4 regions of the Kocuria cellulosilytica genome follow, and region 3 is predicted to be linked to each of the others. Evidence: riboswitches for the same ligand, from Rfam matches in the RefSeq annotation. Region 3 holds a riboswitch; each other region holds the start of a gene.
The links. Region 3 has a riboswitch for S-adenosylmethionine ahead of RCG67_RS14095 (acyl-CoA dehydrogenase family protein). Riboswitches for the same ligand answer to the same signal wherever they lie in the genome.

Region 1 (5,753 bases), on a different contig from region 3:
CCGGAGCCGGCGAAGACGGCACGGTTGACCTTCGGTCGCGTCGCGGCGCCGGGCGGACCCTCGCTCTCGGGGGCGGAAGTGGACAGGGCAGCGGTCATGTCGGGTCCTCCTGGGAAGGGTGGTCCGGTCTCGTGGGGTCGCTCGCACGCCGGTCCGGGCGGATCGGGCGGGTGCGGGACGTCGTCGTCCCCGCGGGGCCGGCGCCGTCACGGGGAGGAGCGGCGGCCCGTGTCACATAGTGGCACCAACCTTCCGGTTGGTAAAGTTCTCAGCATGAGTTCCTCCTCCCGCGACCGCATCCTGGACGGCGCCCTCGAGCTGCTGCGGGCCGGCGGCACCGTCTCCCTGGAGTCGACCGCCCGCCGCGTCGGGCTGAGCAAGCCCGGGGTGATGTACCACTTCCGCACCAAGGAGGCGCTGATGCTAGCCCTGGTGGACCGGGTGATGGACGGCTGGGACGCGCAGATGGCCCGCCGCCTCTCCGCGCCGCCGGAGCGGGTGCCGGCGGAGGAGCGCCTGCGCGCCTATCTCGACTGGTGCCTGTCCGGGGAGGTCGACGAGACCGACCTGGTGATGCTCACCGACCAGCGGCTGCGCGCCACGCTCAAGAAGCGCTGGGTGGCCCGGATGACCCCGTGGGTCGACCTGCCCGAGGATCTGCCCGCCGAGCGGCGGAGCCGGCTGCTGGCCGTGCGGCTGCTCGCCGACGGCGTGTGGTTCGCCGACGCCGCGGGTGTCTTCGCCCCCGGTCCGCAGGAGCGGGCCCGGGTGCGGGCGGTCGCCGACGAGCTGCTGGCGGGCTGAGCCGTGACCCGATGGCTGCTGCTCGTCGCCGCCGTGCTCAGCGAGGTGGCGGCCACGCTGGCGCTGAAGGCGGCCCTGGACGAGCCCGGCTGGTACGTGCTCGTCGGCACCGGCTACGTCGCCGCGTTCGCGCTCCTGGCCGCCGTGCTGCGCCGCGGCACCCCCGTGGGGGTCGCCTACGGCGTGTGGGCCGCCCTGGGGGTGCTGCTCACCGCCCTCGCCGCGGCCGTGGTCTTCGGCGAGCGGCTGAGCCCGGCCGTGCTGGCCGGACTCGTGCTGGTGGTGGCCGGCGTGCTCTGCGTGGAGCTCGGTTCCCGCCGCCCCGCCCCGGAGCAGGAGGGGCGCGGCTGATGGCCTGGGCCTTCCTCGCCGCCGCGATCCTCACCGAGGTCGCCGGGACGCTGTCCCTGCGGACGGCCGCCCGGGGCCGCCCCCGCTGGTACGCCGCCGTGGTCGCCGGCTACGCGGTGGCCTTCACCTGCCTGAGTCTCGCCCTGGCCGAGGGCATGGCACTGGGGGTCGCCTACGGCATCTGGTCGGCCGCCGGGGTGGCGCTGACCGCGCTGGCCGGCCGGCTGCTGTTCCGGGAGCCGTTCACCTGGGTGACGGCGGCCGGCGTGGCCCTCATCGTCGGCGGGGTGCTCCTCATCGAGCTGGGCGCCCCGCCGGGCTGAGCGGCTCGCGGCGGCCGGTCCCGGGGCGGGCCCGGCGCCGCCCCGCTGGTGCGGTGCCGGAACTCGTGTAGAGTGGTCCGCAGTTGTTGAGGTTCGTTTTTGTCTTTCAAGCAGTTCGGCCCACTCGGGTGCAGCAGTTTTTCTGAGAAGACGTTTTCCATGCATCACAACTGTCGTGTTTCTCGAACGTCGGGAAACGTTCATCTCATGAAGGATCAGGTCTCCCATGACTACCGGTATCGTCAAGTGGTTCAACGCTGACAAGGGCTTCGGCTTCATCACCCCCGAGGACGGCTCCAAGGACGTCTTCGCCCACTTCTCCGCGATCAACTCGAACGGCTTCCGCTCGCTGAACGAGAACGACCGCGTCGAGTTCGAGACCCAGGACGGCCCCAAGGGCCCCCAGGCCGCGAACATCAACGTCATCTCCTAAGGATCCTCCACGGGCCCCGGCCCGTCGATCCTCCAGAACCGCCGTCGGGCTCCGCCCGGTGGCGGTTCTGTCGTCGTGGCCGACGTGCATCGAATCCCACGGTGCCGACCGCCGACGTCCCGCGTCCCCAGGGCTGAACGCCGCCGTCCCGCGTCCCCAGTGCTGAACGCCACCGTCCCGTGCCACCAGCGCTGAACGCCGCCGTCCCGCGTCCCCAGTGCTGAACGCCATCGTCCGCCGTCCCACGACGTCCCCCTCGTGCCCACGGGCAGGGGACGGGGGACGAGAGCACCCGGAGGTCCTGCCATGACCGCACCCGATCCGTTCCCCGCGGCGGAGGAGCCGGAGGACCCCTTCGTGCTGAACCGGATCACCGACGCGGAGCTGGAGGTCTCCGTGCCCTTCGAGGTCGAGGCCTCCGAGTGGGAGTTCGACGGCTCCGCCGACGAGGCCGGAGGCGGCTGGGGCTCCGCGGGGGACTACGGCCTCGAGTGAGCGCTCCCCGGCCCGCGACCCGGGCCGGCCCGGAGCGGGCTGCGGGCGGCGCGCACGACGGAGGCCGCAGCCCGATGGGCTGCGGCCTCCGTCGTGTCCTGCCCGCCGGCTACGCCGACAGCGGGAGGGTCGAGGGGTGGAGCTTGAAGAACGGGTGCCGTCCGGTCGTCGCGAGGGCTCCGGGAACGAGGAGCTGGCGGTACTTGGCGCACCATTGCGCGGTTCCCTCCGTGTGCTCCGCCGCGGCGGCGAGGTCGTCGGCCTCAGGGCTCAGGTACTCCTGCACGTCCCCGTCGGTCGACGTGAGCCGGACGAGGTGCAGATCGGGGAGGGCGGTGACGGTCACGTCGATCCACTCCTCGCGCTGGTCGGTGGTGATGGCTGATCTTTCTTCGGACATGGTCATGTTTTCTCCTGACGTTCTTGCAGGCATCCGATGGCGTTGCCCGCCGCTTCGTCATCCGATCCACCCGGGAACATCGGGTTGGCGCGCAGCGGGTCGGAGCCCCTCCGCGGGTTCGCCGGGGATCGCACGATCTCCGGCCGAGCACGCGGACGCCGCATCTCGAGAAGCAGATCCAGGCTACCCCGGAGCTCCGACACCTCGACAAGCGCGTCGTGAGTTGTGTCACTGAAACGTAATGCTCGGGCTCGTCGTCGGCGCCGTCGCCGGTGTTCCGCGCCCATTCCAGCGCAGCGATGTGTCCCCGAGATGTCGGAACGGTGACGCCCCGGGGAAGAACCGCGCACAGCGGGCCGGCCCGGGGCGCGGCCCGGGCGCCGCCGGGCGATGTGGTTCAATGGAGTCAGCTTCAAGAGACCCGGTCGGCAAGCTCCGACTTGACCGGGCACCAACCCCATGTTCACGGGTGGTTCGGATGACGAAGCGGCTCGCGTCGCCGCCACGGCGGTACCCGGTGCGAGCAAGAGCGCACGAAGGATCCCGGCCATGCCCGACCCCCGCACCCCCGTCCCCGCCGTCCGCACGGGCGCGCCGCCCGGCTCCTCCCCGGGCGTCCCGGCCGGACGGGACCCGTCCCCGGTCGAGCCCGCCGCCGGCGTCCCGGCCATCAGCGCCTCCGCCATGAGCGTCGATGACTACGCCCGTGCGGTGCAGGCCCGCACCGAGTTCGTGGACTTCCTGCTGGCCCCGGCCCGCGGCGAGCTCGCCGCCGCCGCCTGAGGACCGGCGCCGTGGACCTGCTCCTGGACCGTTCCGTGCTGCTCGGGGTGCGCACCCCGGAGCGCTGCCCCGAGCTGGCCGGGGTCCTGCGCCGGCAGGGTCACCGGCGGCTGTTCGTGCCCGCCACGGTGCTCGGCGAGCTGCTCGCCGAGCGGCCCGACGAGACGCTGTGGGCGGAGCAGCTCGAGCTGCGCTTCCCGGGCCGGGTGCTGCCGGTGGACGCCGCCGTGGCCCGGGCGTGGGGCGCACTGGCGGCGCGGGCGGCGGCCGACCCGCTCGCCGGCCTCACCGCGGCCACGGCCCTGGTGCACGGGCTGACCGTGCTGACCGCGGAGCCCGGGCGGTACGCCGGCACGGGGACGTCCGTCCTGGACGCGTCCCCGGCCCCGCGCCAGTCCTCGCGGTAGCCCCGCGCCAGTCCGCGCGGCAGCCCTCGCGGTGGCCCTCAGGCGGCCCGGCGGCGGCGCGGACCGCGCTCGGGCACCGAGAGCTCCACGGCGTGCTCGTAGTGCTCGAGCAGCTGCCCGACCAGCACGTCCCACGTCCGGCCCTGGACCGCCGCGTGCGCGGCGGCGCCGAACGCGGCCCGCTTCGCCTCGTCGCCCAGGAGGTCGGCCACGTGCCCCCGCAGCGCTCCGAGGTCCCCCGGGGGATAGAGCCAGCCGGTGCGGGACCGGTCCACGAGGTCGAGGGGCCCGCCCTTACCGGTCGCGACGACCGGCACCCCGGAGGCCATGGCCTCCTGGATCGTCTGGCAGAACGTCTCGAACTCGCCGGGATGGACGAACACGTCGAAGGACGCCATGATGCGGGCGAGCTCCGCGCCGCTGCGCCGCCCGGTGAAGTGGGCCTGCGGGAGCCGGCGGCGCAGGGCGTCCTCCTCCGGGCCCGAGCCCACGACCACGAGGCGCGTGCCGGGCAGGTCGGCGACCGCGGCGAGGTCCTCGACCTGCTTCTCCGGGGCGATCCGGCCCACGTAGCCGACGATCCGCCGGCCGCCGCCGACCTCCTCCCGCCACTGCTCGTCCCGGTGCCGGGGGCTGAAGCGGGTGGTGTCCACCCCGCGCCGCCACACGTGCACGTCCCGGACGCCGTGCTCGGTGAGCTGCCGGACGGCCGAGGTGGACGGCGCGAGCGTGAGCGTCGCGAGGTTGTGCATGGAGCGCACGTGCCCCCACAGGAGCTGCTCGAGGAACGGTGCCCCGTACTTGGCCGCGTAGCCGGGCACGTCCGTCTGGTAGACCGCCACGCACGGCACCCCGAGCTGCTGGGCCGCCACGATCGCCCGGCGGCCCAGCACGAACGGGGAGGCCACGTGGACCACGTCCGGCCGGAAGCGCTCGAGCTGCCGGCGCACCCGCGCCACGGTCCCCCCGGCCACGCGCACCGCCGGATAGCCGGTGAGCGGCACGGCGGGCAGCCGGTGCACCGGCACCCCGTCGAGGTCCTCGACGGCGTCCTCGGCGGGGAGCCCGAGCGGAGGAGGACCGTAGGAGGGCGCCACGACGGCGACGTCGTGGCCTCCGGCGACCAGCTGCTCGACGACCCGCAGCACCGAGTGGGTGACTCCGTTCAGATGGGGGAGGAACTGTTCGGCGACCACGGCGACTCTCATGGGCCCGAGCCTGCCCGGGCCGGGCGACCGGACGGGAAGCGGCGCGTGGCCCGCCGGTGAAGGCGCCGTGAAGCCTCTGCCGGGGCGCCGCGCGGGCGTGGGAAGATGGTCGGTGATGAACTCCCATGGCTCCTCTTCCCCCGCCGCACGCCCCGACCGCAAGGGCGTGCCCATGCCGCTGTGGCTGCAGGGCGTGCTGGAACTCGGCTCCGTGGCCGTGGTGTCCTACCTGCTGGTCCTGCTGACCGTCCTCATGGTGTGGCTCGCCGACGGCTTCGACACCCTCGGGCTGACCGGGGGGATCGTGCTCTCCGGCCACGTGTGGCTGCTCGCCCACCTCACGCCCCTCCAGGTGGCCCTCGACCCGGGAGCGGGACTGCCCGCGACCACCGGGACGCTCAACCTCGTCCCCCTGGGGCTGACCGTCGTCCCGTTCGCGCTCGCCTGGCACGCCGGGCGGCGGCTGGCGCGGGCCTGCTGGGAGGGCCAGTTCTGGCAGCCGTACCTCAGCGGCCTCGCCGCCTACTCCGCGCTCGGCGCCGCGGCGGC
Region 2 (5,753 bases), on a different contig from region 3:
CACTCGCACGAGGTCACCGACAGCGCCTCCTCGAGCGTGCCGCGCCCCCGGGCCACGTCGTGCGACATGAGCGTCTCGTTGACCGCCAGGTAGCTGTTGGCGTCGAAGCGCCCGGCGAGCTTGGACGCCTGGTGGTCGAGGTAGCTCTCCACCTGGTAGCGCCCCCGGCCGCCGGGGTGGGTGCCGATGACGTGCTCGTCGGCCTGCGGCGAGCGCCCGAACCGGTGGTGCAGCTCGTCGGCCGAGCGGTACGTGATGTGGGCGATCCGCCGGGCCAGGCCCAGGCCCGTGACGGGCAGCGGCCCGTCGTAGTAGTCCCCGCCGCGGAAGTGGGAATCCTGGCGGATCGCGAGGTTCTGCGCCTGGCCCCAGGCGAGCTGCTCGGCGCTGGACTGGGCGCACGCGGCGACCACCGCGCACGCCCGCACCCGGTCCGGGTAGGTCACGGCCCACTCCAGGGCCCGGGCACCGCCCATGGAGCCGCCGATGACCAGGCGCCAGGAGCCGATCCCGAGGGCGTCGGCCAGCGCCGCCTCGGCGTGCACGGAGTCCCGGACCGTGACGAGCGGAAAGCGGGAGCCCCACGGGCGGCCCTCCGGGTCCACGTCCGGCGGAGCGGGGGCCGCCGGGCCCGTGGACCCGTAGCAGCCGCCCACGATGTTGGTGCAGACCACGAACCAGCGGTCCGTGTCGATGGCGGCGCCGGGGCCGACCAGGCCCTCCCACCAGCCGCCGCTCTGCGCGGCGCGCCGCTCCGCCTCGGAGGCACCGGGGCGGGCCCGGCCGGCCGCCACGTGGGTGTCCCCGGTGAGCGCGTGCTCGACGAGCACCGCGTTGGACCCGTCCGGGGCCAGGGTCCCCCAGGTCTCGTAGGCGATCCGGACCTCGGGCAGCCGGAAGCCCGACTCGAGCTCCAGCTCGCCGATCGCGGCCGCGCGCGGCACACCGTCCTCGCGGACGGCGGTCCCGGCGCCGGCACCCCCCACGACGGTCACGGTCACTCCTGCCCTCCGTGCGCGGCCGCGGCGAAGCCCTGCTCCAGGTCCGCCAGGATGTCCTCGACGTGCTCCAGGCCCACGGACAGGCGCACGAAGCCGGGCTCCACCCCGGCGGCCAGCTGCTCCTCGGGCAGGAGCTGGCTGTGCGTGGTGGACGCCGGGTGGATGACGAGGGAGCGGACGTCGCCGATGTTCGCGACGTTCGAGTGCAGGGTCAGGGCGTCCACGAAGGCGGCCCCGGCCTCGCGGCCGCCCTCGAGCACGAAGCCCAGGATCGACCCGGCGCCCCGGGGCGCGTACTTCAGCGCCCGCCCGTGCCACGGGGAGGACTCCAGCCCGGCCCAGGACACCGAGCGCACGTCCTCGCGCGCCTCGAGCCAGCGGGCCACCGTCCCGGCGTTGGCCACGTGCCGCTCCATCCGCAGGGACAGCGTCTCGATGCCCTGCTCGATGAGGAACGCGTTGAACGGGGAGATCGCGGAGCCGAGGTCGCGCAGCAGCTGCACCCGGGCCTTGAGGATGTAGGACAGGTTGACGCCGAAGGGTCCCTCCGCCCCCAGGGCCTGGGCGTAGACGAGCCCGCCGTAGGACTCGTCCGGCTGGTTGAAGCCGGGGAAGCGCTCCGGGTAGCGGCCGAAGTCGAAGGCCCCGGAGTCCACGATCACCCCGCCGATCGCCGTGCCGTGCCCGCCGAGGAACTTCGTGGCCGAGTGCACCACGACGTCCGCGCCCCAGCGGAAGGGCTGGACCAGGTACGGGGTCGCCACGGTGTTGTCCACGATGAGCGGCACCTCGGAGTCGTGCGCGATGCCGGAGACCGTCTCGATGTCGAGGAAGTCGTTGCGCGGGTTCGGGATGGTCTCCGCGAAGAAGGCCTTGGTGTTCGGCCGCACCGCCCGCCGCCACTCCTCGGGGTCGTCCGGGTCGGTCACGAAGGTGGTCTCGACGCCGAGCTTGGGCAGCGTGTACTTGAACAGGTTGTACGTCCCGCCGTAGAGGCTGGGGCTGGCCACGATGTGGTCGCCGGCGCCGGCCACGTTGAGCACCGCGAACGTCGTGGCCGACTGCCCCGCGCTGAGCATCAGGGCGCCCACGCCGCCCTCCAGGGCGGCGATCCGGTTCTCCACGACCTCCGTGGTCGGGTTGCCGATCCGCGTGTAGATCGGCCCGAGCTCGGCGAGGGCGAAGCGGTCGGCCGCGGCCTGGGCGTCCGGGAAGACGAAGGACGTGGTCTGGTGGATGGGCAGGGCCCGGGAGCCGGTGACCGGGTCGGGGCTCTGCCCCGCGTGGATCTGCCGGGTCTCGAACGCCCAGCCCCCCGGGTTCTCGGGGGTGGGCCGCTCGGCGGCGGGGACGGGGGCGCCGGCGGTGGAGCGGTCGGTGCTGGAAGCGGTGGTCTCGGACATGCCGTGGGACTCCTTGCGGGTGTCAGGGGTCCCGTCCCGGCCGAGGCGGTGCGGCCGGGAGCGGCCGGGCGCCGGGGACCCGCGCTTGCTCGCTCGCCGGTCGCGAGGAGCCTGGTCTTCACCCAGGGCACCCCACCGCGGTGGAGGGTTGCCGGCCAGCTAGCTGGGGCTTGGACGCTGGCGCTCATGACCTAGACAGCATTCTCCGGATCCGGACGACACGGCGTCAAGCCGGGCCCGGGCGTGACGCCCGGCGGCGGGGGCCGGGTGCACCGCGCCGGGTGCGCCGCGGACCGATTTGGAGACGAAACTCACACGGTGCCACGATGAGCCCATGAGAGTCGACCACGTGTCCTACGCCTGCCGCCCGGAGGGCCTGGCGGCCACCACCGAGCGCATCGCCGACCAGCTCGGGATCGAGCCGGTCAAGGGCGGGGTGCACCCCCGTTTCGGCACCCGCAACATGATCCTCCCCCTCACGAACCACCAGTACGTCGAGGTCGTCGAGGTCCTCGAGCACCCGGCCGCGGTGAAGGCGCCGTTCGGCCAGGCCGTGCGCGCCCGCTCCGAGGCGGGCGGCGGCTGGCTGGGCTGGGTCGTGGAGGTCGACGACCTCGCCCCCTTCGAGCAGCGCCTGGGCCGGTCCTCCGTCCCCGGCTGCCGGGTGTTCCCGGACGGCCGGTGCCTCGAGTGGCGTCAGATCGGCGTGAAGGGCCTCATCGCCGACCCCCAGCTGCCGTTCATGGTGCACTTCGAGTCCGACCCCGAGATGCACCCCTCCCAGGCGCGGATCACGGACGTGGGCCTGGCGGGGATGTGCATCGCCGGGGCCCCGGACCGGGTCACCGAGTGGCTGGGCGCCCCCGTGGAGACCGCGCTCGAGGACCTGGAGGTCGACTGGCGCTATCCGGAGGGCACCCCCGGGGTGCTCTCCGTCACCTTCAGCACCCCGGACGGCCCCGTCACCATCTGAGTCCCGGGGCCGCCGGACGGGTCCGGCCCCCGGGCGTCAGCCCAGCAGCCGGGCGGCGCCGAGGAAGCCCACGGCGTCCAGCAGGAAGTGCGCGACGACGAGGGGCATCACCCGGCCGGTGCGCCGGTAGAGCTCCGCGAAGACCAGGCCCATCACCACGTTGCCGAGGAACGGCCCGATCCCCTGGTAGAGGTGGTAGCTGCCGCGGAACAGGGCCGTGACCACCAGCACCACGGGCCAGCTCCACCCGATGCGGGTGAGCCGGTCGGTCAGGAACGCCACGACCACGACCTCCTCGACCAGGGCGTGGCGCACGGCCGAGAGCAGCAGCACGGGAACCGTCCACCAGTGCTCGGCGAGCCCGGACGTGCTGACCTGCGCCGTGACGCCCAGGGCCCGGCCCGCGGCGTAGAGCACCAGCGTCCCCAGCCCCATGAGCAGGAAGAGCACGGTGCCCAGGCCGAGGTCCGGAACGGGCATGCGGGCGTCGAGGCCGATCCGCCGGCGGACCGTGCCCAGCGCTCCGGCGGAGCCGGCCAGCAGGTACAGGGCCAGCAGCACCGGCACCAGGTCCAGGGCGATGCCGGTGAGCTGGCGCAGCAGGTCGAAGAGAGGCTGCAGGCTCAGCGGCGGGTTCATCGTGGCCTGCGCCTCGGACAGCGGTCCGCGGGCGAGGTCCTCGGCGAGGGAGAGCACCGCGTAGAGGGCCGAGGCGCCCAGGGAGACCCCGAGCACCAGGAGCACCTGCAGCCACAGGTCGGCGCGGGTGGACCCGAAGGCCGGCGGGCGGGGGTGCAGGTGGGCCGGGGTGCTCATCCGGCCATTGTGGCACCGGCCCGGGTGCCCGGCCGGGCAGCCGGGCCGGGCACCCGGGCGGGGCGGCTCCCGGACCGCCCGGCCCGCACCACATGTCCCGGCCCGTCCGCTCCCCGGGACGTCTTCCCTAGGATGGGGACCATGACTGTCCTTCCCCCGCAGATCCGTCAGCAGCCCGTCGAGCGAGCCTTCCACGGCCACGTGTTCTCCGACCCGTACGAGTGGATGCGGGACAAGGACTCCCCCGAGGTGCTGGCCCACCTCGCCGCGGAGAACGAGTACGCGGAGTCCGCCACCGCCCACCTCACGGGGCTGCGGGAGATGATCTTCGGGGAGATCAAGGACCGCACCCAGGAGACCGACCTGTCCGTGCCCAGCCGGCGCGGCGCCTGGTGGTACTTCGCCCGCACGGTGGAGGGCGGCGCGCACCAGGTGTTCTGCCGGGTCCCGGCGGTGAGCACCGGGGACGTCGTCGCCGACTGGACCCCGCCCGTCGTCGAGGCCGGCACCCCCATGACCGGGGAGCAGATCCTCCTCGACGCCAACGCGGAGGCCGCGAAGCACGAGTTCTACTCCCTCGGCAGCTTCGACGTCTCCGAGGACGGGGAGCTGCTGGCCTGGGCCGAGGACGTCACCGGCGACGAGCGCTTCACCCTGCGGATCCGGGACCTCACCACGGGAGCGCTGCTCGCCGACGAGATCCCCGGGACCTTCTACGGCTCCTTCCTCACCCCGGACGCCCGCGCCGTGTACTACACGGTGGTGGACGAGTCCTGGCGCCCGCACCAGCTGCGCCGGCACGAGCTGGGCACCCCGGTGGCCGAGGACGTCGTCGTCCACGAGGAGGCCGACCCCGGTCTGTGGCTCGGGGCGGGCCTGTCCGCGGACCGCCGCTGGATCGTGGTCGAGGCGATGTGCTCCGAGTTCTCCGAGCAGCTCCTCCAGCCGGTCGCGGACCCCGCGGCGCCGCTGCGGGTGGTGCTCCCCCGCACCGACCGCGTGCTCTACGAGGCGGAGCCCCTGCTGCTGGACGGGCGGGAGCAGATCCTGCTGACCCACGACCACGAGGCCCCGAACTCCCGGATCTCCCTCATGGACCCGGCCGACCTCGGCCGCCCGATCGCGGAGGTCGCCCTGCGCGACGTCGTGCCGGCCTCGGAGACCGTCCGGGTCAACGGCTGCGCCGTGACGGCCACCCACCTGGTGGTCTCCGTCCGGGCGGACACCACGCTGCGGGTCCGGCTGCTCCCGCTCGCCGGCCTGGGCACGGCCGGCCAGGCCGACCCCGTGGAGCCGGCCTTCGCCGAGGAGCTCTACACGGCGAGCGTCTCCGCCGCGGAGCACGACGCCCCCGTGGTGCGGCTGTCCCACACGTCCTTCACGACGCCCCCGCGCGTCTACGACGTCTTCGTGGCGGGCGCCACGGGGGACGACGACGCCCTGCCCGCCGAGCCGCTGCTGCGCCGCGAGGCCACGGTGCTCGGCGGCTACGACCCCGCCGACTACACGGTCGAGCGGGACTGGGCCGCCGCGGCGGACGGCACCCGCATCCCCGTCTCC
Region 3 (5,753 bases):
TCCCGGCTGATCATGGGCACCGGAGGCCTCAGCTCGCTGCACACCCTCGAGCAGGCGCTGCTGGCCTCCGGCACCGAGCTGACCACCGTGGCCCTGCGCCGCTACGCCCCCGGCCAGGGGGACTCGCTGTTCGCGATGCTCGAGCGCAACGACATCCGGATCCTGCCCAACACCGCCGGCTGCTACACCGCCCGGGACGCGCTGCTGACCGCGGAGCTCGGGCGGGAGGCGCTCGAGACCGACTGGGTCAAGCTCGAGGTCATCGCCGACGAGGACACACTGCTGCCCGACGTGGTGGAACTCCTCGACGCCACCGAGCAGCTCGTGGCCCGCGGCTTCGAGGTCTTCGCCTACACCTCGGACGACCCCGCCGTGGCCCGGCGCCTCGAGGACCTGGGCGCGGCGGCGGTGATGCCCCTGGGCGCCCCCATCGGCACGGGCCTGGGCATCCTCAACCCGCACAACATCGAGCTCATCGCCTCCCGAGCATCGGTGCCCGTGGTGCTCGACGCCGGGATCGGCACCGCCTCCGAGGCCGCCCTGGCCATGGAGCTGGGCTGCGACGCCGTGCTGCTCGCCAGCGCCGTCACCCGCGCCCAGGACCCGGTGGCGATGGCCACCGCGATGCGCCACGCCGTGCTCGCCGGCCGGCTCGCCGCCGGGGCCGGGCGCATCCCCGCCCGCCGCCACGCCCACGCGTCCTCGCCCATGGCCGGGCGGGTCGGCACGGACGCCCCCGACGACGGGCCCGCCGCCGGCCCGGCCGACGTCCCGCGCGGTGACTGGGCGCCCGTGGGGGAGCGGCCGTGAGCCCGCTGCCCCCGCTCGTGGCGCCCGGCCCCGAGCTGACCCGCGAGGAGCTCGAGCGCTACGCCCGGCACCTGACCCTGCCCGGGATCGGGCCGCTCGGCCAGCGGCGGCTGGGCCGCGCCCGCGTGCTCGTCGTCGGCGCCGGGGGACTGGGCGCCCCGGCCCTGCAGTACCTCGCGGCGGCGGGGGTGGGGACCATCGGGATCGTCGACGACGACGTCGTGTCGCTCTCCAACCTGCAGCGCCAGGTGGTGCACACCACCGCCGACGTCGGCCGGCCCAAGGCCGTCTCCGCCGCCGAGGCCGTCACAGCGCTCAACCCGCTGGTCGAGGTCCGCACCCATCCCGTCCGGCTGGACGCGGACAACGCCGTGGACATCGTCCGCGGGTACGACCTCGTCCTTGACGGCGCCGACAACTTCACGACCCGCTACGTGGTCAGCGACGCCGCCGCCCTGACCGGCACCCCCTGCGTGTGGGGCTCCATCCTGCGCTTCGAGGGTCAGGTCAGCGTCTTCTGGGCCGGGCACGGGCCCACCTACCGGGACCTCTACCCCGAGGCCCCGCCGGACGGCGAGGTGCCCAGCTGCGCCGAGGGCGGGGTCTTCGGCATGCTCCCCGCGACCATCGGCTCGGTCATGGTCACCGAGGCCGTCAAGCTGATCACCGGCACCGGGGAGCCCCTGCTCGGGCGGGTGCTGCTGCACGACGCGCTCGCCATGACCTGGCGCGAGATGCGGCTGGCCCCGGACCCGGACGCCGCCCCGGTCACCGCGGTGGCCCGGCCCGCCGCCGGCTGCGCACTGCCCGGGGCGGACCCCGCCGAGACCGTCGGGGCGGCCGAGCTGGCCCGGCTGCTCGAGCGCCGCTCCCGCGGCGAGGCGTCCTTCGCCCTGGTGGACGTGCGCGAGGACTGGGAGCGGGAGCTCGTGGCCATCGACGGCGCCGTGCCCGTGCCCCTGCAGGAGATCCTGGACCGCGGCGCGGACGCCCTGCCCTCGGAGGCCCGCGGCGCGGACCTCGTGCTGCACTGCAAGGCCGGGGCCCGCTCCGCGACCGCGCTCGCCGCGCTGCGGCCCTTCTACGCCGGGCGGGAGGAGCGGGTCCGTCACCTCGAGGGCGGGGTGCTCGCCTGGGTGGAGCAGGTGGCCCCGGACCAGCCGGTCTACTGAGGCGGTCCGCCGCGCTCTCCTCCTTCCCTGGGCGAACGACCGGGTCGGTACACCACTCCGGACGAGATGACCGTCTGTGACGTCGTCGTGACACCCGATGACGCGCACAGGTCATCGGCTGGCCCCGGACCCCGCTGGTCTGGTGCGATGTCGGACGTCCCATTCAGAGCGGCTGAGAGATCTGGCTCGACGACGCCGCAGCAACCCGCCCTCCTCCGGGGTCAGGGTGCTAAGGCCAGAACCGATGGAGATCCCGGATCGGCAGCCGGTCCCCGACGTCGGCGCCCGGCGCTGCCGTCACCGGGCCGGCCCTGGCGCGACCGGCCTCCTCGGTGCGACCGAGAGGACCACCGCATGACCCGCACCACGGTCGAGAGGACCGCTGTCCGTTCCCGCGCCGGCACGAACCCCGCCGCCGGCCTGCCCCGGGACTACGCCGGGCTCCAGGAGCACTTCCGGCCCCTGTTCGCGGAGATCGCCGCCGGCTCCCTGGACCGGGACCTCCAGCGCGTGCTGCCCCACGCGGAGGTCCGCCGGCTGGACCGGGCCGGCTTCGGCGCCCTGCGCGTCCCGGCGGCCCACGGCGGTCCGGAGGTCGGCCTCGAGGACTTCACCCGGCTGCTGGTCGACCTGGCCGAGGCCGACTCCAACATCGCCCACCTCTACCGCTCCCACTCCGGCTTCGTGGAGTCCCTGCGCTTCCTGCCCTCTGAGCTCCAGGAGGTCTGGTACCCGCGGGTGCTGGCCGGGGCCACCGTGGGCAACGCCTCCACGGAGAAGGGCGGCAACGCGCTCGGCACCCTGAACACCGTGCTGAGCCGGAGCGCCGCGGGCTGGGAGCTCACCGGCCGGAAGTACTACGCCACCGGCTCGGTCTTCTCCGACTACACCCGCGTCTCGGCCGCCCTGGACGGCCGGGACGGCCGCCGCTTCGCCGTCGTCCCCACGGACGCCGAGGGCGTCACGCTCGAGGACGACTGGGACGGCTTCGGGCAGAAGCTCACCGGCACCGGCACCGCGGTCTTCGACCGGGTGCGCGTCCCGGACGACGCCGTGCTGGACCGCACCGCCGGCAGCGCGGAGGCCGTCCACGAGGCCGCCTTCTTCCAGCTCGTGCTGCTGGCCGTCCTGGCCGGCATCGCCCGGGCCGCCCGGCGGGACGCCGTGGACACCATCGCCGCCCGCCGGCGGACCTTCAACACCGGGCTCGGCCTGCCGTTCCGCGACGACCCGCTGATCCAGGAGGCCACCGGCCGGATCTCCGCCAAGGCCTTCGCCGCCGAGGCCACCGTCCTGCACGCCGCCCGTGCCCTGGACGCCGGGATCGCCGCCGCCGCAGCGGCCGGCGCCGACCGGCCGGAGTTCACCGGGGCTCTCCCGGCGGCACTGCACGAGTCCGAGATCGCCGTGGAGCACGCCCAGGTCACCGTCCCGGAGCTGGCGCTCGGCGCGGCCCAGGACCTGTTCCTCACCGTGGGCGCCTCCGCCACGTCCACGGCCAAGGGGCTGGACCGGCACTGGCGCAACGCCCAGACCGTGGCCACCCACAACCCGATCGCCTTCCGTGCCCGCGCCCTCGGCGACTACCTCATCAACGGCACCCTGCCGGAGGGCCTGAACGCCATCGGCGACGCGAGGACCCCCGCCGACCGAACCCCAGGAGCCTGACCCATGAGCACCACGACCACGGCCGCCCCGGGACGCAGCAGCATCGTCCACGGCAAGAAGCGCGTCCTGGCCTCGGCCTTCGCCGGGACCACCATCGAGTGGTACGACTTCTACCTCTACGGCACCGCCGCCGCGCTGGTCTTCAACGTCCAGTTCTTCCCCATGGCCACCGAGCTCGGCGGCATCGTCGCGTCCTTCGCCACGCTCGCGGTCGGGGTGATCGCCCGGCCCCTGGGCGGGATCGTCGCCGGGCACCTGGGCGACCGGATCGGCCGCAAGGCCCTGCTGGTGGCCTCCCTGATGCTCATGGGCGTGGCCTCCACCCTGATCGGGCTGCTGCCGACCTACGAGGTGATCGGCTGGTGGGCCGTCGTCGGGCTCGTGGTCCTGCGCATCCTCCAGGGCCTGTCCGCCGGCGCCGAGTGGGGCGGCTCCGCGCTGCTGAGCGTGGAGCACTCACCGGCCCGGCACCGCGGGTTCTTCGGGTCCTTCACCCAGATCGGGTCCTCGGCCGGCATGCTGCTGGCCACCGGGGCGTTCTTCATCGTGCAGAACGTCATGAGCGAGGAGCAGTTCGCCGCCTACGGCTGGCGCATCCCCTTCCTGCTCTCGGCCCTGCTGGTGGCGATCGGCCTGTGGATCCGCCTCGGCGTGGCCGACGCCCCGGAGTTCCTGGCGCACCGGGCCTCCGGCAACGTGGCCACCGCGCCCCTGCGGGAGCTGCTGACCCACCACCGCCGCCCGCTGCTGGTCACGATCGGCCTGCGCCTGGCCCAGAACGCCGTCTACTACCTGGTGACGGTCTACATGCTGACCTACCTGCGGGACGTGCGCGGGGACAGCGCCGCGGGCGTGACCGCGGTGATGATCGCCTCGGCCATCGGCCTGTTCTCCACCCCTTTCTGGGGCTGGCTCTCCGACCGGGTGGGCCGCAAGGTCGTCTCGGTGACCGCCTACGCGGCGATCGGCGTCTTCGGCTGGGTGCTGTTCGCCTTCCTCGACACCGGTCCGCTCGCCCTGCTGCCGCTCGTGGTGATCCTGGGCATCAACCTCGTCCACGACGCGATCTACGGGCCGCAGGCGGCCTGGTTCGCCGAGCAGTTCCCGGTGCACGTGCGCTACTCGGGGGTGAGCTTCGGCTACCAGGTCGGCACCGTCCTGGGCGGCGGGCTGATGCCGATGATCGCCGCCCTGCTGTTCGCCGCCGGCGGGGGCACCCCGTGGCTGATCGCCGGCTACCTCTCCGGGCTGGCCGTGCTCTCGATCGTCGCCGCCCTGGCCGCGAAGGACCCCGCCCGCGAACAGCGCGGCACCGAGCTCACCGACCTGCACGACGTCCGCACCGTGCTCGGCGCGATCCGATCCGCCGACGCCGGGACCACCTCCGAGACCACCCCCGCGAGGAGCACCGTATGACCCGCCCCCTGCTGCTGAACGCCTTCGACATGATGGTGCCCGTGCACCAGTCACCGGGACTGTGGCGCCACCCCGAGGCCGGGGTCACGCAGTTCGACACGCTCGAGTACTGGACGTCCCTGGCCCGCACCCTCGAGGAGGGCGGCTTCGCCTCGCTGTTCCTGGCCGACATCCCGGGCGTCTACGACGTGTACGGCGGCGGGACCGAGGCCACCGCCCGCGGGGGAGTGCAGTACCCGCTGCTCGACCCGCTCGTCGCGGTGCCGGCGATGGCCGCGGCGACCGAGCGGCTCGGCTTCGGGGTGACCGCCTCGGTCACCTACGAGGCCCCCTACCTGCTGGCCCGCACCTTCGCGACCCTGGACCACTTCACCCGCGGCCGGGTGGCGTGGAACGTGGTCACCTCCTACCAGGACTCCGCCGCCCGGAACCTGGGCATGGACCGGCAGATCCCGCACGACGAGCGCTACGACCGCGCCGACGAGTACATGGAGGTCATGTACAAGCTCCTCGAGGGATCCTTCGAGCCCGGGGCCGTGAAGGCCGACGCCGCCGCCGGGGTCTTCGTGGACCCCGACCTCTCGCACCCCGTCGGCCACGAGGGCACCTGGTTCTCCGTGCCCGGCCACGCGCTGACCCACCCCGGGCCCCAGGGCACTCCGCTGCTGTTCCAGGCCGGCGCCTCGA
Region 4 (5,753 bases), on a different contig from region 3:
CACGTTGAGCTTCCCGCCCTCGAACCACGCGATCTCGGGGACCGACCACGTGGGGCTGCCCTGCTCGTCCTCGCCGATCCGCCGCGGCGCCTCGAAACGGTGGGCCGTCCGCCACGGCTCGGCCCAGTCGAGCCGGGAGGCCTGGCCCTCCCAGAAGGCGATCCGGGCCTCGTCGGAGACGAGCGCGGGATTGGGGGTGGGGGAGGAGGGGTTGCTCCAGCTGAAGCTCACGGTGCTGCGGTCCTTTCCTGGCTGCACGGACGACGGTTCCACGGTGCCGGGCGCACGGGTCAGGCCCATCTCCGCACGGCCCACTTCTCGAACACGCCCAGCAGCGCGTCCGAGAGCTTGCCGAGCACCGCGAGCAGGACGATCGCCAGCAGCAGGCGGTCGGTGCGCCCGTTGTTCTGCGAGTCGGTGAGCAGCCAGCCCAGGCCCATGGAGGCGCCCAGCAGCTCGGCGGCCACGAGGAACAGCCAGGCCTGGGCCAGCGCCAGGCGCAGCCCCGAGATGACCGAGGGCATGACGGCCGGCAGCTGCACCGTGGTGAGCAGGCGCAGACCGTGGAGCCCGAAGGCCCGCGCCGCCTCGATGAGGTTGCGGTCAACGTGCTGCAGGGCCGCGGAGACGGTGGTGTAGACGGGGAAGAACGCGCCGATGGCCACCAGCGTGACCTTCGAGTCCTCGCCGAGGCCGATCCACAGCAGCAGCAGCGGCACCCACGCCAGGGACGGCACCGCCCGGAACGCCCCGATGGTGGGACCCACCAGCGTGGAGCCCCACCGGGAGAGGCCGATGAAGGACCCGGCCACGAGGCCGAGCCCGGCCCCGAGCAGGAACCCGATCAGCACCCGCTGGCTCGAGATGCCCACGTGGGTCCAGAGGTCCCCGCCGGCCAGCAGGCCGATCCCGGCCTCGAGCACCGCGAGCGGAGCCGGCAGCTGCACGGCGCTGAACACCCCGGCGGCGGACAGCACGTGCCACAGGACCAGCAGCGCCGCGGGCAGCAGCAGGCCCAGCGCGGCGCGCAGCAGCGGCCGCCGCCGGGTGGCCGTCGCGGCCGCGGGTGCGTCCTCGGGGCGCTCCGTCTCCTGGGCGGGCGTCAGCGGCTGCGTCATTCCTGGCCCTCGATCAGCTCGGCCGCGCGGGAGGCGTCGGCGTCCTCGGCGTAGGAGCTCTCCACGAGGCTCGCGAGCGCCTCGTCGATCTGCTCCTGGTCGGCGACGTCGTCGGAGTCGACGAAGATCGGCCCGACCTTCTCGAGGACCGCCAGCTGCTCGTCGCCGGGCACGTGGTCGATGTCCAGGTTGGTGCGCTCGAGCACCGCCTCCGCCACGGACAGCTCGATCCCGGCCGCCTCGGACAGCAGCTGCGCGGTCTCCGCGGAGTTCTCCTGCGCCCACTCCCGGGCGTAGGCGTAGACGTCCACCACGGTCTGGGCGGCCTCGGGCCGCTCCTCGAGGAAGTTCTCGTGGGCGTTCAGGAAGCCGTAGGTGTTGAAGTCGACGTTGCGGTAGAACAGCTCCGCGCCGTTCTCCTCCGCGGCGGCCATGATCGGGTCGAGCCCCGCCCAGGCGTCCACCTGGCCGGTCTCCAGGGCGGCGCGCCCGTCGGCGTGCTGCAGGTTCTGGACCGTGACGTCCTCGGCGGCCACGCCGGCCTCGTCGAGGGCCTGGAGCAGGAAGAAGTACGGGTCGGTGCCCTTGGTCGCGGCCACGGTGCGGCCCTCGAGGTCCGTGACCTCCTGCACCCCGGTGCCGGGGGCGGTGACCAGGGCGGACCACTCCGGCTGCGAGTAGAGGTCGATCACCTGCATCGGGGTGCCGTTGCTGCGGGCCAGCAGCGCCGCGGAGCCCGCGGTGGAGCCGATGTCCACGGCCTCCGCGCGCAGCGCCTCGTTGGCCTTGTTCGACCCGGCGGACTGCACCCACTCCACCTCGGTGCCCTCCTCGGCGAACGCGGCCTCGAGCCAGCCCTTCTCCTTGATCACCACAGAGAGCGGGTTGTAGGTGGCCCAGTCCACGCGGACGGTGCCGCCCCCGGCGGCCTGCGCAGGGGCCTCGCCGGAGCCCTCGCCCGCCATGCACCCGGTCAGGCCGAGGGCCAGGACGGCGGCGAGCGCGGGGACGGTGCGGACGGAACGGTGGGGGAGGGGCACGGCGGGGCCTTTCGTGGTGGGCGGACCGGGCGGTCGGCGCGGGCGGGCGCCGCCGCCGGTCCTGCGAGCAGAGCAGGAGCAGAGCGAGAGCGGGCCGCGTCAGCGGGCCGCGGGGTGGTGGGCGTCGACGCCCAGGTGGCCGAGGAGCTGCACGCGCAGCCCGGCGAGGACCTCGGAGGCCCGGTCCCGGGGTCGCTCGCCGGGGACCGTGAGGACCGTGCTGATCGAGGCGGGAGCCGTGGGTCCGGTCCGGCCCAGGACCACGATCCGGTCCGCGAGCTGCAGCGCCTCGTCGACGTCGTGGGTGACGAGCAGGACGGTGGTGGGCTGGGCCGCGTGGATCGTGAGCAGCAGGTCCTGCATCTGCAGGCGGGTCAGGGCGTCGAGCGCGCCGAAGGGCTCGTCGAGCAGCAGGACCCCGGGGTTGCGCGCCAGGGCCCGGGCCAGGGACGCGCGCTGGGCCATGCCGCCGGAGATCGCGCGGGGACGGTGGCCCGCGTGCGCGGTGAGCCCGACCAGGCGCAGCAGGTCGTCGATCACGGTGTCCCCCTCGTCCCGGGGGAGCCCGCGGGGCAGGCCCAGGCGGACGTTCTCGCGCACGGAGCGCCACGGCAGCAGGCGGGGCTCCTGGAAGGCGACCGCGCAGCGCGGGTCGATCCCGGACACGGGGGTGCCGTCGATGAGCACCCGGCCCGCCGAGGCGGTGTCGAGGCCCGCGGCGGCCCGCAGCAGGGTGGACTTGCCGCAGCCCGAGGGACCCAGGACCGCCAGGACCTCGCCGGGCCGGACCGTGACGTCGACGTCCTGCAGGACGTGGTGCGTCTCGCGGCCGGCCGGGAACGCCTTGCCGACGTGCTCGAACGCCACGGAGAAGGCGCGCTTCGACGGGTTCGGGGCGGCGGGCGGCGCAGGGCTCAGCAGAGAAGTGCTCATGATCAACTCCATCGGTCCTGGCATTAGCACCTCGCACGGGGGATCAGGCGGATCCGTGCCGGTTGCTGCGACGTCGACGAGCCAGGTCTCTCAGCCGCTCCGGATGGTTACGGGCCCATTGAACGTCCTCGGTGTGTCCCCTGGCAAATCCGTCGCATCCGCGGTCGTCGCGACACATCGCTGGCACGAGGGTCCTCCGTGCCCCACCATGGACCCATGACGAGCCGCAGAACCCCGGTCCGGGCGGATCTGGTGCGCGACGCCTTCGCGGCGTTCGGCGCGGTCCTCGACGGGCTCGGCGACGACGACTCCTGGGCCGCCACGGGGTGCACGGGCTGGTCGGTCCGGGACCTGGTCCAGCACTGCACGACGGACGCGCTGCAGGGGCTGGTCGCCCTGCACACGCCCACGACCGCCCGTCCGGACCGGGACGCCGCGACCTACTGGACGGACTGGGGCGGCGACCCCGCGGCGGCCGCCGAGCAACGGCGCCGCGCCCGCGTGGCCGCGTCCATGGTGCTGGACTGGGACCCGGTGCGGGAGCTCCACCGCGAGACCACCCGGGCGCTCGTGCACGCGGCGGAGCACTGCGGCGGCGGCGCGGTCCGCACGGAGGGCCACGTGCTGCGCGTCGAGGACCTGCTGAGCACCCTCGCGGTGGAGGCCACGGTGCACCACCTGGACCTGATCCGGCACCTGGACGGCTCCCCGGGCCCCGCCGCGGACGGGCTCGCCGAGGTCCGCCGGGTGCTCACCGACCTGTGGGAGCGGGAACCGCTCGAGCACTGGAGCGACGAGCACTTCGCCCGAGTGGGCACCGGCCGGGCCGAGCTGACCGCCCAGGAGCACGCGGAGCTGGGCGCGCACGCGGACCGCCTGCCCCTCTTCTCCTGACCCCTCCCCCTCCCTCCTGCGCGAGGTTGCACCTGTCGGCGACCGACGCGCCGTCGGTCGCCGACAGGTGCACTCTCGCGCGGCGGTCCTGGCTCCACAGCCCGGCGTCCACGTGGTCCGCCGCCCTCGGCGGGCTGTTGAGTCGTGCCATGCCCGCACCGCGACCCGTTCCCGCCCCGCTCCTGCCCGGTCCGTTCACGGCCGCCGAGGCCGACGCCCTGGGCGTCACCGACTCCCAGCGTCGCGGTCTGCGCTACCGCACCCTCTCGCGCGGCGTGCACGAGGTCGTCCGGCACGGACCCGGGGCCGACGACGAGGGCGCGGCGCGCAGCGCGGTTCTCGCCGGGGCCCGCCCCGTGCTCGCGCTGACCCCGGGCGGTGCGCTCAGCCATGCGAGCGCCGGGATCGTCTGGAACCTCCGGCTGCCGCGGCGGCTGCGGGGCGTCACGCCGATCCACGTCACCCGCGCCGACGACGGGGTGCCGCCCAGACGCCGTGGGGTGGCCGGGCACCACGCGGACCTCGCCCCGTGGGAGACCGTGCGCGTGTCAGGCGTCGAGGTGACGGTCCCGGTGCGGACGCTGCTGGACCTGGCCGCGGTGCTGGACCCGGACGAGCTGGTGGTCTGCGTCGACGGCGCCGTCTGCGAGCACCGCCACGGCCTGCGGAGCGGCGTCCCTCCTCTGCTGCCGAGAGCCGAGCTGATGCGGCTGCTCGGCCGGTACGCGGGGCGGCGGGGCGTGCGCAGGCTCCGGGTCGCCGCGGAGCTGTCCGCGCCGGGCGCGGATTCGGCCCCGGAGACCCGGCTCCGCCTGCTGCTGCGGGAGCACGGGATCAGGGAGGTGGAGACCGACCGCCGGATCGTCGCCCCCGACGGCACGGAAGTCCTTCCGGACCTCGCGGTCGAGTCCGCCCGGGTCAGCATCCAGTACGAGGGCGCCCACCACGACCGCGCCGGTCAGCGCGAGATCGACATCCGGCGTCAGCGCCGCACGGAGGCCGCGGGCTGGAGAGAGGTCCGCATCACCCACCGCGACCTCGTGGAGGACGTGGTGACGCCGTGCGGCACCGTGCCGCGCGCGGTGGCTCTCGTGCGGGCGGCGATCCGCGGCCGTCCCGTGCCCTGACACCGCGCGAGCCCCCTGGCAGAGCCCCCCGCTAGAGCACCCCGCTGGAGCACCCCGCTGGAGCACCCCGCGCGAGGTTGCTGGTGTCGGCGACCGGACACGCCGCGGTCGCCGACACCGGCAACCTCGCGGGGCAGTAGGGAAGCGGAAGAGCGGGAGAGCGGGAGAGCGGGGAAGCAGGAGAGCGGGAAGCAGGGCAGCGGGAAGCAGGGCAGCGGGAAGCAGGAGAGCGGGGGAGCGGGGAAGCAGGAGAGCGGGACAGTGAAGCAGCGGGGGGCAGGGGGTCGTGCGGGGGAGGGTGCCGTGCCAGGCTGGTGGCATGACCCGAAACGACCCCGCCGTCATCGACCGCCTCATGACCCGGCCCGGTCGGTGGGCCGTGGTGGGGCTGACCGGCAACACGGCCCGTCCGGCGCACTCGGTCGCGAAGCAGATCCGGGACGACCTCGGCATGACGATCGTCCCGGTGAACCCGAAGGGCGAGCCGGTGCACGGCGAGCCCGGTTTCCGCACCCTCGCCGAGGTCCCGGAGCCGATCGACGTGGTGGACTGCTTCGTCAACTCCCGCCGCGTCGGCGCGGTCGTGGACCAGGCCATCGCCGCGGGCGCCGCGGCGGTGTGGCTGCAGCTCGGCGTCGTCG

Region 1: it holds a riboswitch for S-adenosylmethionine, as region 3 does, so the genes downstream of both, RCG67_RS10760 (hypothetical protein) here and RCG67_RS14095 (acyl-CoA dehydrogenase family protein) in region 3, are expected to answer to the same signal.
Region 2: it holds a riboswitch for S-adenosylmethionine, as region 3 does, so the genes downstream of both, RCG67_RS14610 (bifunctional o-acetylhomoserine/o-acetylserine sulfhydrylase) here and RCG67_RS14095 (acyl-CoA dehydrogenase family protein) in region 3, are expected to answer to the same signal.
Region 4: it holds a riboswitch for S-adenosylmethionine, as region 3 does, so the genes downstream of both, RCG67_RS05045 (ABC transporter ATP-binding protein) here and RCG67_RS14095 (acyl-CoA dehydrogenase family protein) in region 3, are expected to answer to the same signal.

What each region holds. Positions count from the first base shown of each region.
Region 1 covers NZ_JAVFWZ010000006.1:105,000-110,752, forward strand. The annotation lists gene betT (choline BCCT transporter BetT) at 1-98, opposite strand, end outside; gene RCG67_RS10730 (TetR family transcriptional regulator) at 274-804, shown strand; gene RCG67_RS10735 (DMT family transporter) at 808-1,155, shown strand; gene RCG67_RS10740 (DMT family transporter) at 1,155-1,478, shown strand; gene cspE (transcription antiterminator/RNA stability regulator CspE) at 1,705-1,911, shown strand; gene RCG67_RS10750 (hypothetical protein) at 2,218-2,406, shown strand; gene RCG67_RS10755 (hypothetical protein) at 2,516-2,812, opposite strand; SAM riboswitch class IV at 3,217-3,342, shown strand; gene RCG67_RS10760 (hypothetical protein) at 3,356-3,589, shown strand; gene RCG67_RS10765 (PIN domain-containing protein) at 3,601-3,996, shown strand; gene RCG67_RS10770 (glycosyltransferase family 4 protein) at 4,035-5,204, opposite strand; gene RCG67_RS10775 (cell division protein PerM) at 5,320-5,753, shown strand, end outside.
Region 2 covers NZ_JAVFWZ010000011.1:11,780-17,532, reverse strand. The annotation lists gene metX (homoserine O-acetyltransferase MetX) at 1-1,001, opposite strand, end outside; gene RCG67_RS14610 (bifunctional o-acetylhomoserine/o-acetylserine sulfhydrylase) at 998-2,404, opposite strand; SAM riboswitch class IV at 2,481-2,596, opposite strand; gene RCG67_RS14605 (VOC family protein) at 2,739-3,377, shown strand; gene RCG67_RS14600 (CPBP family intramembrane glutamic endopeptidase) at 3,414-4,193, opposite strand; gene RCG67_RS14595 (S9 family peptidase) at 4,335-5,753, shown strand, end outside.
Region 3 covers NZ_JAVFWZ010000010.1:64,033-69,785, reverse strand. The annotation lists gene RCG67_RS14105 (thiazole synthase) at 1-810, shown strand, start outside; gene moeB (molybdopterin-synthase adenylyltransferase MoeB) at 807-1,982, shown strand; SAM riboswitch class I at 2,139-2,233, shown strand; gene RCG67_RS14095 (acyl-CoA dehydrogenase family protein) at 2,337-3,650, shown strand; gene RCG67_RS14090 (MFS transporter) at 3,654-5,066, shown strand; gene RCG67_RS14085 (LLM class flavin-dependent oxidoreductase) at 5,063-5,753, shown strand, end outside.
Region 4 covers NZ_JAVFWZ010000002.1:527,510-533,262, reverse strand. The annotation lists gene RCG67_RS05060 (AMP-binding protein) at 1-231, opposite strand, end outside; gene RCG67_RS05055 (ABC transporter permease) at 291-1,118, opposite strand; gene RCG67_RS05050 (aliphatic sulfonate ABC transporter substrate-binding protein) at 1,115-2,158, opposite strand; gene RCG67_RS05045 (ABC transporter ATP-binding protein) at 2,258-3,091, opposite strand; SAM riboswitch class I at 3,097-3,201, opposite strand; gene RCG67_RS05040 (maleylpyruvate isomerase N-terminal domain-containing protein) at 3,308-3,985, shown strand; gene RCG67_RS05035 (endonuclease domain-containing protein) at 4,135-5,112, shown strand; gene RCG67_RS05030 (CoA-binding protein) at 5,432-5,753, shown strand, end outside.